2 regions of the Pseudomonas sp. ZS1P83 genome follow, and region 1 is predicted to be linked to the other one. Evidence: riboswitches for the same ligand, from Rfam matches in the RefSeq annotation. Region 1 holds a riboswitch; the other holds the start of a gene.
The links. Region 1 has a riboswitch for cobalamin ahead of cobW (cobalamin biosynthesis protein CobW). Riboswitches for the same ligand answer to the same signal wherever they lie in the genome.
Positions count from the first base shown of each region.

Region 2: linked by a shared signal. The riboswitch ahead of cobO (cob(I)yrinic acid a,c-diamide adenosyltransferase) and the one ahead of cobW (cobalamin biosynthesis protein CobW) in region 1 are both predicted to bind cobalamin.

Region 1 is NZ_CM142706.1:1,815,312-1,822,926, forward strand. Features, by position in the region: gene cobM (precorrin-4 C(11)-methyltransferase) at 49-795, opposite strand; gene ACYZT0_RS08780 (cobalamin biosynthesis protein) at 879-1,292, opposite strand; gene ACYZT0_RS08785 (CbtA family protein) at 1,289-1,996, opposite strand; gene ACYZT0_RS08790 (CbtB domain-containing protein) at 2,008-2,211, opposite strand; cobalamin riboswitch at 2,332-2,560, opposite strand; cobalamin riboswitch at 2,738-2,950, shown strand; gene cobW (cobalamin biosynthesis protein CobW) at 3,053-4,114, shown strand; gene cobN (cobaltochelatase subunit CobN) at 4,118-7,615, shown strand, end outside.
Region 2 is NZ_CM142706.1:1,079,908-1,087,522, forward strand. Features, by position in the region: gene ACYZT0_RS05220 (O-methyltransferase) at 1-326, shown strand, start outside; gene ACYZT0_RS05225 (PQQ-dependent sugar dehydrogenase) at 331-1,644, opposite strand; gene ACYZT0_RS05230 (hypothetical protein) at 1,713-2,297, opposite strand; cobalamin riboswitch at 2,452-2,685, shown strand; gene cobO (cob(I)yrinic acid a,c-diamide adenosyltransferase) at 2,766-3,377, shown strand; gene ACYZT0_RS05240 (cobyrinate a,c-diamide synthase) at 3,388-4,725, shown strand; gene bluB (5,6-dimethylbenzimidazole synthase) at 4,722-5,372, shown strand; gene cbiB (adenosylcobinamide-phosphate synthase CbiB) at 5,369-6,277, shown strand; gene cobD (threonine-phosphate decarboxylase CobD) at 6,270-7,262, shown strand; gene ACYZT0_RS05260 (cobyric acid synthase) at 7,259-7,615, shown strand, end outside.

The DNA.
Region 1 (7,615 bases):
CGTTTTTTTATGGGCGATAAATCTTCTCGCCACAGGGTTGTGCTTGGCTCAGGGTCTGTAGAGATGCGCATGCCCAGCGCGGTACAGCGATGACTCACTGAAGTGATCACTGCCCAACACTCGGCCCACCAGAATCAATGCTGTGCGCCGAAATCCCTTGGCTTCAACCTTCGCAGCAATGTCCTCAAGCGTCCCCACCACCCAATCCTGATCCGGCCAGGTCGCTCGGTGAATCACCGCGATCGGGCAATCCGCTCCGTAATGCGGCAGCAATTCAACCAGGATTTTCTGCAGATGATTGACCCCCAGATGAATCGCCATGGTCGCCCCATGCTGTGCCAGGCTGCCCAGCGCTTCGCCGGCGGGCATGGCGGTCTTGTCGGCGTAGCGGGTCAGGATCACGCTTTGCGACACATCGGGTAACGTCAGTTCGGCGCCCAACAGTGCCGCGCAGGCCGCCGTGGCCGTGACGCCGGGAATAATTTCAAAAGGGATGTCGAGTTCGCGCAGGTAGCGAATCTGCTCGCCAATGGCACCGTAAAGACTCGGATCACCGGAATGTACACGAGCCACGTCCTGGCCCTTGGCATGGGCAGTCTTGATCAGCTCGATGATCTGTTCCAGGTGCAGTTCGGCGCTGTTGACCACGTGTTCGGCGCGATGGCCCTCCAGCACGGCGGCGGGCACCAGGGAGCCGGCGTAGATGATCACCGGGCAGCTGCGAATCAGCCGTTGGCCTTTGACGGTGATCAATTCCGGGTCGCCGGGACCTGCGCCAATGAAGTAGACGGTCATCGTCGGTTCCTGTGAGAAAAAGGGGCTGGACAAAGCTTCAGATGAAGATTGCTCATGATCGAAGGCGGGGATTATCGAGGATTTTAGGCGACGCAGGCCAATGCCAAGGTGGCCTGGGCATATTTTTGTCGTGAAATCAGCAATTTTGCCGGTGCCTGGGCCAGTTGTTCGGCCAGGGCCAGGGCGGCACTTTCCGCGACGCCGTAGCAGCCGGTGCGTTCGAACGCAATGTCCGAGCGGTGGCTCAGTTGCGGTTGATAGCCGGCCAGTTGTTCGCTGCTGAAGTACATCAATGGTAATTCAAGCTGTTCGGCCAACTCGATCAAGCCAGGTTCTTCGCGCTTCAGTTCGATGCTGGCCAGCGCCATGATCTGGCGAAGTTCGATCTTATGAGCTTGTAACGCCTGATCGAGCAGCGCCCGCAGCGTGCTGACGGGGCAGCCGCGCTGGCAGCCCAGGCCAACTACCAGGGTCGGCGCTGCGCTGGTGTCAGTCATGCGTGGTATTGACCATCGCTTTTGCGACGGTACAACCAGGCACTGATCAAGCCCAGGGCCAGCCAGAACGCAACGTTGGTCAGCTGCGAAGCGATTTTGAACTGAGCTTCCAGGGCTTCTGGAGCCAGCATCGAGTGGACTTCCGGTTGTGGTGCGCCGATCACGTGAGGAGCGGCCAGAATGGCCACGCCGAGCACTTTCATCAACCAGTGGCGGCTAAACACGATCAATGCGATGCCGACTGCGGTGGAGGCGGCAGTGCCGATCCACCAGACCTGCCGTTGCGCCAAATCAGCCGCGGCAGTGCCCGGCAGCTCAGGCGGCAGACCGAGGGTCGGCGCCAGCACGAACGTCGCATAACCGGCCAGGCCCCAGAGCAGGCCTTGGGAAGTGCGAGTCGGTGCGCGCAAGGTGTAAAGACCGGCAAGCATCAGGGCGAAACCGACCGCTACCACCAGGTTGCCGCCCGTGGTCGACAGCACGCGCTGCCAGCCGTCTTCCGGTTCCCAGGCTTCGGCGTCGTGAGTGTGAGCGGCGACAGCACCCGCGCCGTGTTCGTGAACTGCAACAGCGGCAGGCTCGGATTTTTCGTAAGTCTCAGCCTGCAAAATCAGCGGAGCCACCCAGAAGCTTTGCAGCAGGGTCAGCAATAGGGCGGCCAGCAGCCCGGTGAACCCTGCGGTTTGCGCAATACGCTTGATCATGTCAGCAGGTCTCAATGGCACGGGAACGCAGAGCTGTGGCGGGTATCGTGCGCGGCGTTGTGCACCGCTTCGATGTGCGAGAAACCGGCGAAATACACCAGGCTGGCGCCAAGGATAGACGCACACACAGCGGCGGTCAGGCGTTGAGTCAGGGTCGTGGTGGTGCTGGCGGTGCTCTTATCGGTGTTGCTGCCGGTACTGCTGATGATCGACATGGCGCTTCCCTCTGGTCAGTCAGCGGGTGAATAGAGCGCATGGAAGACCCCTGCGAGTCGGGCACGCAGAGGTTCAAACAGCGCCCGCCCACCGCGGGTTTGTTATTCAGTGATCGTAATGGTCACTTTGTGTTGCGGGCCGGTCTCCGGGCTCACGAGGGGCGCTGGCTTTCGCCTTGACCTGCAAACATCACCTTCCCATGCCAAACTGCTGGCACAGTGGATCTGACGCTTCGCTCGCTTACCGTTGCGGGGGCAGCACCGGACTGACATGACTTTAGAGTAAAGCACATGATTCACCGGTTTCCCGTTTCACCCTGTGAAGGGCACCCGTAACAAGGTGTGTAGGAGAGCATGGCCGGGGGTTGGGCGTCAATTGGCAAGGGTTCTCAACTCGAGACCGAGGTGAATTCTTCGCGGGCAAGCCTCGCTCCTACAGAAACACCACCGATCTGTAGGAGCGAGGCTTGCCCGCGAAGGGGCCGGTGAGGGCGCCACAAGACATTGACCCGCCCCCACACGATGCGTAGCCTTGCGCTTTCGAGGTTCTTCGGCGTCTGCCGAAGCTAAGAAGGGAACGCGGTCGATGCCGCGGCTGCCCCCGCAACTGTGAACGGTTCTGTTGGCTGCCACGCCACTGCAAGCCCTGTCCATCGGGCCCGCGGGAAGGCGCAGCCAACGCCAGTCGAACGACTGGCAAGCCGTCAGCCAGGAGACCTGCCTCGACACAGATTCTCACTTTCAACCGGGCGGGGTGATCCGGTGGCGAACTCTTCAGGCACGCGCGTCCGCGTTGCCGGTCGTCGTCCCGTATGCCCGCCACCTTGCCAAAGGGCATCCGATGAAAACACTGGCCAAACTCCCCGTCACCATCGTTACCGGCTTCCTCGGCTCGGGCAAAACCACCTTGCTGCGGCACATGCTCGACAACGCGCAGGGCCGCCGCATCGCGGTGATCGTCAACGAGTTCGGCGAGCTGGGCATCGACGGCGAAATCCTCAAGCAGTGCTCCATCGGCTGCACTGAGGAAGAAGCCAGCGGCCGCGTTTATGAATTGGCCAACGGCTGCCTGTGCTGCACCGTTCAAGAAGAATTCTTCCCGGTGATGCGCGAATTGGTCGCCCGCCGCGGCGACCTCGACCACATCCTCATCGAAACCTCGGGTCTGGCCCTGCCAAAACCGCTGGTGCAAGCCTTCCAGTGGCCAGAAATCCGCAGCGCCTGCACCGTTGACGCGGTGATCACCGTGGTCGATAGCCCAGCGGTCGCCGCCGGCACCTTCGCGGCTTTCCCGGACCAGGTCGATGCCCAGCGCAAACTCGACCCGAACCTGGACCACGAATCGCCACTGCACGAGCTGTTCGCCGACCAACTGGCCAGCGCCGACCTGGTGATTCTCAACAAGGCCGACCTGATCAGCCCCGAAGACCTGGCCCGTGTGCGCCTGGAAGTCGCCGAAGAATTGCCGCCCGCCGTAAAAGTCATCGAAGCCAGCAGCGGCCGCGTGCCATTGGACGTGCTGATCGGCCTCGGCGCCGGTTCCGAAGAGCACATCGACAGCCGCCACAGCCACCACGATCACCACCACGAAGGTGAAGACGATCACGATCACGATGCGTTCGATTCGATCTCCATCGAACTGCCGCAAGCCGACGAAAGCCTGCTGATGGACGCGCTGACCCAACTCGTCGTCAAGCACGGCATCCTGCGCGTAAAAGGCTTCGCTGCGATCCCGAACAAGCCGATGCGCTTGCTGATCCAGGGCGTGGGCACGCGTTTCGACAAGCATTTCGACCGTCAGTGGGGCGCCGAAGAAGCGCGTACCACGCGCTTGGTGCTGATCGGCCAGGAACTCGACGCCGCGCAACTCGAAGCGCAATTGCGCGCTGCGCTCAGCGTTTAAGCCATGCACCTGCTCAGGACCCAGCCCGGCGGTTTCGTGTCGGATGACAACATTGCCGACCTTGGACAGACCCCCGCCGAACTGGTGATCCTGTGCAGCGGCGATTCCAGCCTGGCGCTGCTCGCTGAAGCGGCACAGCAGTTACCCGACGATTACCCGAGCGTGCGCCTGGCCAATCCGATGCAGGTGCAGAATCACGCGTCGGTCGACCTGTATGTCGACGAAGTGCTGCGCCACGCCAAGGTGATTCTGATCTCGCTGCACGGCGGCATCGCCTATTGGCGTTATGGCGTGGAGCGCTTGGTAGAGTTGTCTCAGCGCGGCGTGCAGCTGATTCTGGTGCCCGGCGATGACCGCCCGGACCCGGAACTCAGCGACCTGAGCACCGTGGCTGCCGGCGACCGCGATCGGCTTTGGCATTTTTTGCGTCAGGGCGGCATGAGCAATGCCCTGGATTTTTTCCGCTGCCTCGCCAATCGTTGGCTGGGACGCGATTACGCCTGGGCCGAGCCGCAAACCCTGCCGCGCACGGCGATCTACCATCCGCAAAAAAGCCCCGCAGACCTTCACGATTGGCAAGCCGACTGGCAGGCCGATCAACCGGTAGCTGCGGTGCTGTTCTACCGCTCGCATTTGCAGGCGGCGAACACCGGTTTCATCGATGTTTTCTGCCAGCGTTTGCAGGCCGCGGGGTTGAACCCGTTGCCGATTGCGCTGGCCAGTTTGAAAGAGCCCGGCTGCCTAACGGCGGTCGAGGACTGGTTGGATGAAGTCGAAGCGGGGGTGATTCTCAACACCACCGGTTTCGCTCAATCCAGCCCCGAAGCGCCGCACCTGCGACCGTTTCGTCGCAACATCCCAGTGATTCAGGCGATTTGCGCCCAGGACAACGAGCCCGGTTGGCGCGCCAGTGAACAGGGGCTCGGTCCACGTGACCTGGCGATGCACATCGCGCTACCGGAACTGGATGGCCGAATCATCAGCCGGCCGATCAGCTTCAAGGACCTGGCCTGGCGCAGCGAGCGCAGTCAATCCGACGTGGTCTGCTACCGACCGCAACCTGAACGCATGGATTTTGTCGCCGAACTGGCGCGGCGCTGGATTGATCTGGCGCGCGTGCCCAATGGCGAGAAGCGCATCGCCCTGATCCTCGCCAACTACCCGACCCGTGATGGGCGTATCGGTAACGGCGTGGGCCTCGACACCCCGGCCGCCGCGCTGAATATCCTCCGTGCGCTGCACACCGAAGGATATCCGCTACCGGCGCAGTTGCCGGACACGGGCACCGCGTTGATCCAGCAATTGCTCGGTGGCGTCAGCAACGACCTCGACACCCTTGACCAGCGTCCCTGTCAGCAAAGCCTGTCGATGGACGACTATCTGCTGATGTTCAACGCCTTGCCGGAATCCAACCGCCAGGCCGTGCTGGAACGTTGGGGCACGCCGCAAAGCGATCCGATGTTCCGTGGCGGGCGAATGATGATCGCCGGGTTGCGCTTTGGCCTGACCTTCGTCGGTATCCAACCGACGCGCGGTTATCAGGTTGATCCGAGCGCGGTGTATCACGACCCGGACCTGGTGCCGCCTCACGGTTATCTGGCGTTCTACTTCTGGTTGCGTAATACCTACGGCGCCCACGGCGTGATCCACGTCGGCAAGCACGGCAATCTGGAATGGCTGCCGGGCAAGGGGGTCGGGCTGTCGGAGAATTGCTGGCCGGATGCGTTGCTCGGGCCGCTGCCGAACATCTATCCGTTCATCGTCAACGACCCGGGCGAGGGCGCCCAGGCCAAGCGCCGCACCCAGGCCGTGATCATCGATCACCTGATGCCGCCGCTGACGCGTGCCGAAACCTACGGTCCGTTGCGCAACCTCGAATTACTCGCCGACGAGTATTACGAAGCGCAATTGCTCGATCCGCGCCGTGCCCGGGAATTGCAGCGCGACATCCTGCAACTGGTGCGCGAAACGCACATCGACCGTGAACTGCAACTGGATGAGAAGCTCGACAGTGATGCCGATGCGGCGATCTGGTTGCCGCGTCTGGACACGTATTTGTGCGACTTGAAAGAGTCGCAGATCCGCGATGGTTTGCATGTGTTCGGCGAGTCGCCGACCGGCCGTTTGCGTATTGACACCTTGCTGGCGTTGCTGCGTATCCCGCGTGGCGATGGGCGTGGCGCACATTCGAGTCTGCTGCGGGCGCTGGCCAAGGCGTTCGCGTTGGGCTTCGATCCGCTGGATTGTGCGCTCGCCGAACCTTGGACCGGGCCGCGTCCGATTGAACTGCAAACCCTCACCGATGAAGTCTGGCGCACAGCCGGTGATACCCGCGAACGTCTGGAATTGTTCGCCACACAGCTGATCGAGCAGGCCTTGAACACTGAGAGTGAGCTGCTGAACGCGCCAGGCTGGTCAGAGGTGAAAGCCATCATCGATAGCCTGCGTGAGGTCGTCGCTCCACGGCTGGACGCCTGCGGTCCGGCGGAAATGCGCGGTCTGCTCGACGCGCTCAGCGGCCGTTTCGTGCCGGCCGGCCCCAGTGGTGCGCCGAGTCGCGGTCGACTCGACGTGCTGCCGACCGGGCGCAACTTCTACTCGGTGGACGTGCGTAACCTGCCGACCACCACCGCGTGGCGCATCGGTTTCCAGTCGGCCAACCTGATTCTTGAGCGACACCTGCAAGACCACGGCGATCACCTGCGCCAACTCGGCCTGTCGGTGTGGGGCACCGCGACCATGCGCACCGGCGGCGATGACATCGCCCAGGCCATGGCGCTGATGGGCGTGCGCCCGGTCTGGGCGACGGGCAGTCAGCGGGTCGACGACTTCGAAATTCTGCCACTGAGCCTGCTGGACCGGCCGCGCGTGGACGTGACCTTGCGCGTCTCCGGATTCTTTCGCGATGCCTTCGCCAATTTGATCCGTCTGTTCGACGCCGCCGTGCAAGCGGTCGCGGCCCTCGACGAGCCGGACGACCTCAACCCCCTGGCCGCCAAGGTGCGTGCCGAGCGCGAAGCGTTGATGCAATCGGGGCTGGATGAAGACGCGGCCAGGCGTCAGGCCGGTTGGCGCATCTTTGGCGCCAAACCGGGCGCTTACGGCGCGGGTGTGCAGGGCGCCATCGATGGTCGTCTGTGGCAAAGCCGCGATGACCTGGCCGACGTTTATTTGAACTGGGGCGGCTACGCTTACGGCGGTTCTGACGAAGGCACCGCGGCGCGAGAGCAGTTCGCTCAGCGCCTGAGCCAAGTGCAAGCTGTGCTGCAAAACCAGGACAACCGTGAGCACGACTTGCTCGACTCCAACGACTATTACCAGTTCCAGGGCGGCATGCTCGCGGCCGTAGAAAGCCTCAGTGGTGAAGCAGCGGCCAGTTACCATGGCGATCACAGTCAGCCGGACTTGCCGAAGATCCGCACGTTGAAGGAAGAGCTGAACCGGGTGATCCGCTCCCGGGCGGCCAATCCCAAGTGGATCGACGGCGTGAAGCGCCACGGC
Region 2 (7,615 bases), 740 kb from region 1:
TTGCCGAGCGGATTGACCTACGCTTGGCGCCCGCGCTGGAAACCTTGGCCCTGCTGGATCAGCAAGAGCCGTTCGACCTGATCTTCATTGATGCCGACAAAGCCAACTACCCACGTTATCTGGAGCACGCCCTGCGACTGCTGCGCGTCGGTGGTCTGGCGGTGTTTGATAACACGCTGTGGAGCGGACGGGTGCTTGAGGAAAATCCCGAGAGCGAAGACACCCGAGCCATCCAGGCGCTCAATCGCGCCTTGAAGGATGACTCGCGTGTGGATCTGTCATTGTTGCCGTTGGGCGATGGATTGACCCTGTGCCGTAAGCGCTAAGCGTTTACTTGGCCGCCGATACGCGCCACACCTTGTTCCCCACGTCATCCGCTACCAACAAATCACCCTGCTGATCAATCACCACGCCTACGGGACGGCCCATGGCTTTTTCCTCGTCATTGAGGAACCCTGTGAGCACATCAATCGGCTGCCCGATCGGTTTCCCCGCGTTGAACGGTACGAAAATCACTTTGTAGCCACTGTGCGGCTTACGGTTCCATGAGCCATGCTGGCCGATGAATGCGCCTTCCTTGAACTGCGCTGGCAGCGTGTTGCCTTCAGCGAACGTCAGGCCCAGCGATGCGGTATGCGGGCCGACCGCGTAGTCCGGAGCAATGGCCTTGGCCACGAGGTCGGGGTTTCGCGGCTCGACGCGAATGTCGACGTGCTGGCCGTAATAGCTGTAAGGCCAGCCATAAAACGCGCCGTCCTTGACCGAAGTGATGTAGTCCGGCACCAGGTCGCTGCCGATTTCGTCGCGCTCGTTGACCGCCGTCCACAGTGCGCCGCTCTGAGGCTCCCAGGCCAGACCGTTCGGATTACGAATCCCCGAGGCGAAGATTCGATGGTTGCCGGTGGCACGATCCACTTCCCAGATCGCCGCGCGACCTTCTTCCTTGTCCATGCCGTTTTCAGCCACGTTGCTGTTGGAGCCCACCGTGACGTACAACTTGCTGCCGTCCTTGCTGGCGATGACGTTTTTGGTCCAGTGGTGATTCAGCGTACCGCCCGGCAGGTCTATCACCTTCATTGGCTGTGACTTGACCGCCGTCTCGCCGTTTTCATAGTGGAAGCGCAGCAAGCGGTCCGTGTCGGCGACGTACAGGTCATTGCCGACCAGGGTCATGCCGAAGGGTGAGTTTAGGTTTTCCAGAAACACCGTTCGGGTTTCGGCGATGCCGTCGTGGTCCTTGTCCCGCAGCAGCGTGATGCGGTTCGGGCTCGGGACTGTGGCGCCGGCACGGCCCATGACTTTGCCCATGACCCAGCCACGGATGCCTTTGCCGTCATCGGGTTTGGGCGGGGCATTGGTTTCGGCGACCAGCACGTCGCCGTTGGGCAACACGTAGAGCCAGCGCGGGTGATCGAGACCTTCAGCAAAGGCCGCCACCTGAGTCCCTGTCGCAGCGATGGGTTTCGCGCCGTTCGGCCAGCCGATCGCCGGGGCGATGTTCACCGTCGGGATCAGGGTTTTGTTTGGTTCTGGCAGCTTGGGCGACGGGCCGGTGCCGTCGGAGACTTGCAGCCTGGAGGTTTCACCACAGGCGGCAAGCCCTCCGGCGAACACGATGACGAGAGCGAACTGAGGCTTGCGCATGCTGATCTTCCCTATGAATGCATTGTTCTAATCAATAGAGAAGCGCAGGTGCGCGATGGTTCAACCGGTCAGCCGCGGGCTTCCTTGAGCAGCACGGCAATGCCGGGGTGATAGTTGCCGGCTTCGTTGCGCAACTTGCGATAGGCGTAGGGGAAATACCAGGCCACCGCGCAGGTGTGTTCCTTTTGCAGGTCGTGGACCATGTCCTGGAGTTCTTCCGGAGTAGTGCTTTGTTGAGCCTTTTGTGGCGCAACGAACAGGCAGCCGAGTTTCAGGTCGCTGGCGTAGCTGATGCGCTTGGCGTCGCTGGTGATGTCCTGCAATGCTTGAGTCAGGTTCAGGCTGTTGACGCGTGGCCAGCGCTGGCTCGTCTGAAGGTAAGCGCGTTCTTCGCGGGTAGCGATAAACAGATCGGCGCGGCCATTGCGTTCGCCTTCTTCGGTCTGTTTACGGGTCGGTGTTTGTTGCAGTGTAACCATTTCCGCCATCCACGCAGCGGCGGACAGCAGGCTCAGGTTGGCTTTTTCGTCGAACCAGTAAGGCGTGTCGTTATCGCCGCGCACGGCGTTGTAGCGGTCGATACAGTCAAACCAGCGTTCCAGCACCGGGCGCAGGAATTCCAGCTTCGGATTGCTGATGATCATGCCTTGCATGTGGCTCACCTTTGTTATTGTGTTGTGAGGTTGTGGCTCTTTGATATCACTGCTGGGAGTGTGGCACAAGATTGGCGTCAGATAATTGATCGACGGCAGTTATTCGCTCGCAGTCTGCCTGTCTTCAATTGACGCTCCATCCCCAACCCTCTAACCTTCGCGGCTTGTTTCAGGTGCTCTGTGACCTTGGTCGACAGAGTGAAACAGGGAAGCCGGTGAGTACGTTCATTCAACTAATGAAGAACCACGATCCCGGCGCTGCCCCCGCAACGGTAAATGAGTAAAGACTGCGCCTTGAGCCACTGTGTTGATCTCGACATGGGAAGGCGCGCAGTCAGGCGAATCGCCGCTCATGAGCCCGGAGACCGGCCTGATCCATCCAGCGGCATCACGGTGGGCGATGCCAGGCTTTTTGCCGTCTATTCTTGTGCCTGCCCGCCGTTATCCAGCCTCAACGGAGAGCTCCCCATGCCTGATACCCCCGATCGTGACGAACGTCATCTGGCACGCATGCTGCGCAAAAAAGCCGTGATCGACGAACGCATCGCCAACTCCCCGAATGAATGCGGCCTGCTGCTGGTGCTGACCGGAAACGGCAAAGGAAAAAGCAGCTCGGCTTTCGGCATGCTCGCCCGGTCCATGGGCCACGGCATGCAGTGTGGCGTGGTGCAGTTCATCAAGGGGCGCAACAGCACCGGCGAAGAACTGTTCTTCCGGCGCTTCCCGGAACAGGTGCGTTTTCATGTGATGGGCGAGGGCTTCACCTGGGAAACCCAGGATCGCCAGCGTGACATCGCCGCCGCTGAAGCGGCGTGGGCGGTGTCCCGCGAATTGCTCAGTGATCCGTCGATTGGCCTGGTGGTGCTGGATGAGTTGAACATTGCGCTCAAGCACGGCTACCTCGATCTCGATCAGGTACTCAGCGATTTGCAGGCGCGTCCGCCGATGCAGCATGTGCTGGTCACCGGTCGCGGCGCTAAGCCGGAGATGATCGAACTAGCTGACACGGTCACCGAAATGGGCGTGATCAAACACGCGTTCCAGGCCGGGATCAAAGCGCAAAAAGGCGTCGAGCTGTGAATACTACATTATGAAAATCAGTCGTCACTGCCCGGCGGTACTGATTGCCGCGCCGGCCTCCGGTCAGGGCAAGACCACCGTCACCGCCGCGCTGGCCCGTTTGCATCGCAATCAGGGGCGCAAGGTTCGCGTGTTCAAGTGCGGCCCGGACTTTCTCGACCCGATGATTCTCGAGCGCGCCAGCGGTGCGCCGGTGTATCAACTGGACATGTGGATGGTCGGCGAGCAGGAAAGTCGTCGTCTGTTGTGGGAAGCCGCCGGCGAAGCCGATCTGATCCTCATCGAAGGCGTCATGGGGTTGTTTGACGGTACGCCGTCCAGCGCTGATCTGGCGCGGCATTTTGGTGTGCCGGTGCTGGGTGTGATCGACGGCACCGCCATGGCCCAGACCTTTGGCGCACTGGCCCTGGGGCTGGCGCGCTATCAGCCGGATTTGCCGTTTGCCGGTGTGCTGGCCAACCGCGTCGGCACCCTGCGTCACGCGCAATTACTTGAAGGCAGCCTCACTGAAGGTTTGCGCTGGTACGGTGCCTTGTCCCGGGAAACCGGGATCGAATTGCCGAGTCGTCATTTGGGTCTGGTTCAGGCCAGTGAGTTGAACGATCTCGACCTGCGCCTCGATGCAGCGGCCGATGCACTGGCCAGCAGTTGCGAGGTCGCGCTGCCACCGGCGGTGGAATTCGCAGCCCCTGATGAGATCGCTGCCGAGCTGTTGCTGGCCGGAGTGCGAATTGCCGTGGCCCGTGACGAAGCGTTTGCCTTCACCTATGGCGCGAGCCTCGACCTGCTGCGCGCCATGGGCGCCGAATTGGCGTTTTTCTCGCCGATCCGTGATGCGCAATTGCCGGAAGCGGACAGCCTCTATCTGCCAGGCGGTTATCCCGAACTGCACCATGTGGCGCTGTCACAGAACACCACAATGCTGTCCGCAATCCGCGCTCACCATGCGGCGGGTAAACCGTTGTTGGCCGAGTGTGGTGGCATGCTTTATTTGCTTGATTCGTTGACCGATGTCGAGGGCGCTCGCGCTGAAATGGTCGGCTTGCTGGCGGGGGATGCGGTGATGCAAAAGCGTCTGGCCGCGTTGGCGTTGCAGGCGGTCGAGTTGCCGGAAGGTTCGTTGCGCGGGCACACCTATCACCATTCGCTGACCAGCACCGAGCTTGAGCCAATCGCTCGTGGCCTGAGCCCTAACGGCGGGCGTGGGGCAGAGGCGGTTTATCGTGAAGGGCGGATGACCGCCTCTTATGTGCACTTCTATTTCCCGTCCAATCCATCGGCGGTTGCCGCGCTATTTGCGCCTGACCAAAACCCTGTGGGAGCGGGCTTGCCCGCGAAGAGGCCATGACTGACCACGCATTCAGCCAGGCCGAACGCGAAGCGGTCTACCGAGCCATCGGCGAACGCCGTGACATGCGTCATTTCAGCGGCGGCACGGTCGAGCCCGCGTTACTGCGGCGCCTGCTCGAAGCGGCGCATCAGGCACCGAGTGTTGGCCTGATGCAGCCTTGGCGCTTCATCCGCATCAGTGATCGAGCCCTGCGTGGCAAGATTCAGTTACTGGTGGAAGAAGAACGCATCCGCACCGCCGAAGCCCTTGGCGAGCGCACTGACGAATTCATGAAGTTGAAAGTCGAAGGCATCAACGACTGCGCCGAAGTGTTGGTCGCCGCGCTGATGGACGATCGCGAGCGCCATATCTTCGGCCGTCGCACTTTGCCGGAAATGGACATGGCCTCGTTGTCCTGCGCGATCCAGAACCTCTGGCTGGCCTCCCGCGCCGAAGGACTGGGCATGGGCTGGGTGTCGCTGTTCGAGCCGCAAGCCCTGGCGGACCTGCTGGGTTTGCCGGCCGGTGCCAAGCCCTTGGCCGTGCTTTGCCTGGGGCCGGTCAAGGCATTCTATCCAGCGCCGATGCTGGTACTCGAAGGCTGGGCGCAGGCGCGTCCGCTCAGTGAGCTGCTGTACGAAAATTATTGGGGAGTGAGTCAATGAGTGTGGCGTTGTTGAGTGTCGCCGCGGTTGCGCTGGATGCGCTGCTGGGTGAACCCAAACGCTGGCATCCGCTGGTGGCGTTCGGCCGTTTTGCCGACCGCATCGAGCAACGTTTCAACTCCGGCGGTCGCGGCTGGCGTAGCCACGGCGTCACCGCATGGGTGATCGCGGTGTTGCCACTGACTTTGCTGGCGACTGCATTGTCCTGGGCGCCTTATGTCGGTTGGCTGGTCGAGATTCTAGCGCTGTACTGCGCCCTCGGCATGCGCAGCCTCGGTGAACACGTCGAGCCGGTGGCCAAAGCCCTGCGCAGCGATGATCTGGACGAGGCGCGCAAACGCGTGGGTTATCTGGTCAGTCGCCAGACCAGCGAACTGGATAAAACCGAAGTCGCCCGCGCCGCCACCGAATCCGTATTGGAGAACGGCAGTGACGCGGTGTTTGCCGCGTTGTTCTGGTTTGCCGTGGCCGGCGCGCCCGGTGTGGTGCTCTACCGTTTGAGCAACACCCTTGATGCGATGTGGGGTTACCGCAACGAACGCTTCGAACGTTTCGGCTGGGCGGCGGCGAAGATCGACGACGTCCTCAACTACATTCCTGCGCGTCTGGTGGCATTGACCTACGCGCTGCTGGGCAAAACCCGACTGGCGCTGAGATGCTGGCGTACCCAAGGCCCGACCTGGGACAGCCCGAATGCCGGCCCGGTGATGGCGGCGGGTGCCGGTGCGCTCGGCGTCGAATTGGGCGGGGCGGCGATTTATCACGGTGAACTGCATCAGCGTCCACAACTGGGCGAAGGCGTGCCGGCGGACGCCGACTCCATCGACCGTGGCTGGCAATTAGTCCAGCGCGGGGTATGGTTATGGTTGCTGATCCTCTGCGTGGGGGCTGAATTCTATGCTTGAGCACGGTGGTCGGTTACGCAAGGCGGCGCTCGAATACGGCATCGCCGAAGCCGATTGGCTCGACCTGTCCAGCGGCCTTGCGCCCTGGCCGTTTCCGGTGCCGCAGATCCCGTTGCGGGCCTGGGCGCGTTTGCCGGAAACCGATGACGGTCTGGAGCAGGCGGCCTGTGATTATTACGGCGCCGCTCAGGTGCTGCCAGTAGCCGGCTCGCAAATGGCGATCCAGTTGCTGCCGCGTTTGCGCCGGGCGGGCAAGGTCGGCGTGCTCTCGCCGTGTTACGCCGAACACGCCGAAGCGTGGCGACGCAATGGCTACATCGTGCGTGAAGTGCTGGAGCAGGAAGTCGACTTCTATCTCGACAGCCTCGACGTGCTGGTGGTGGTCAATCCGAACAATCCTACTGGCCTGAGCCTGACACCGAGTCGGTTGCTGGACTGGCACTCGCGGCTGGCCCAGCGCGGTGGCTGGCTGGTGGTGGACGAGGCGTTCATGGACAACACGCAGCATCTGAGCCTGGCACCTTTTGCCCATGAGGTCGGGTTGATTGTGCTGCGTTCCTTCGGCAAGTTTTTCGGACTGGCCGGTGTGCGCCTGGGTTTCGTGCTGGCCGAGCGCAAGTTGCTCAAATTGCTGGCCGAGCAAGTGGGGCCGTGGGCGGTCAGCGGACCGACGCGGGTGCTGGGTCAGGCCTGTCTGCTGGATACCGAAGGGCATGCCCGACAACGGGTTCGTGCTGAAGAGGCCAGTGAGCGTCTGGCGCTGCTGCTTGCACAGCACGGCTTCAAACCCCAGGGCGGTTGCGCCTTGTTTCAATGGCTGATCACCGAACGCGCCGAAGCACTGCATGCGTTCATGGCCCGGCGCGGCATTCTGCTGCGCTTGTTCACGCCCAACAGCAGCCTGCGTTTCGGTTTGCCGGCCGATGCCGCCGAAGAAGCCCGTCTCGAACAGGCCCTGCAAGCCTTCGCCAAGGAAACCCAATGACTACGTTGATGGTGCAGGGCACCACTTCTGACGCCGGTAAAAGCACGCTGGTGACGGCGTTGTGCCGCTGGGTCACGCGTCAGGGCGTGAGCGTCGTGCCGTTCAAGCCGCAGAACATGGCGCTCAACAGTGCCGTGACCGCCGACGGTGGCGAGATCGGTCGCGCGCAAGCGGTACAGGCTCAAGCGGCCAACCTTGAGCCGCACACCGACATGAATCCGGTGCTGCTCAAACCCAACAGCGATACCGGTGCCCAAGTGATCATCCATGGTCGTGCGGTCACGACGATGAACGCCGTTGCCTACCACGACTACAAAACCATCGCCATGCAAGCGGTGCTGGCCTCTCATGAA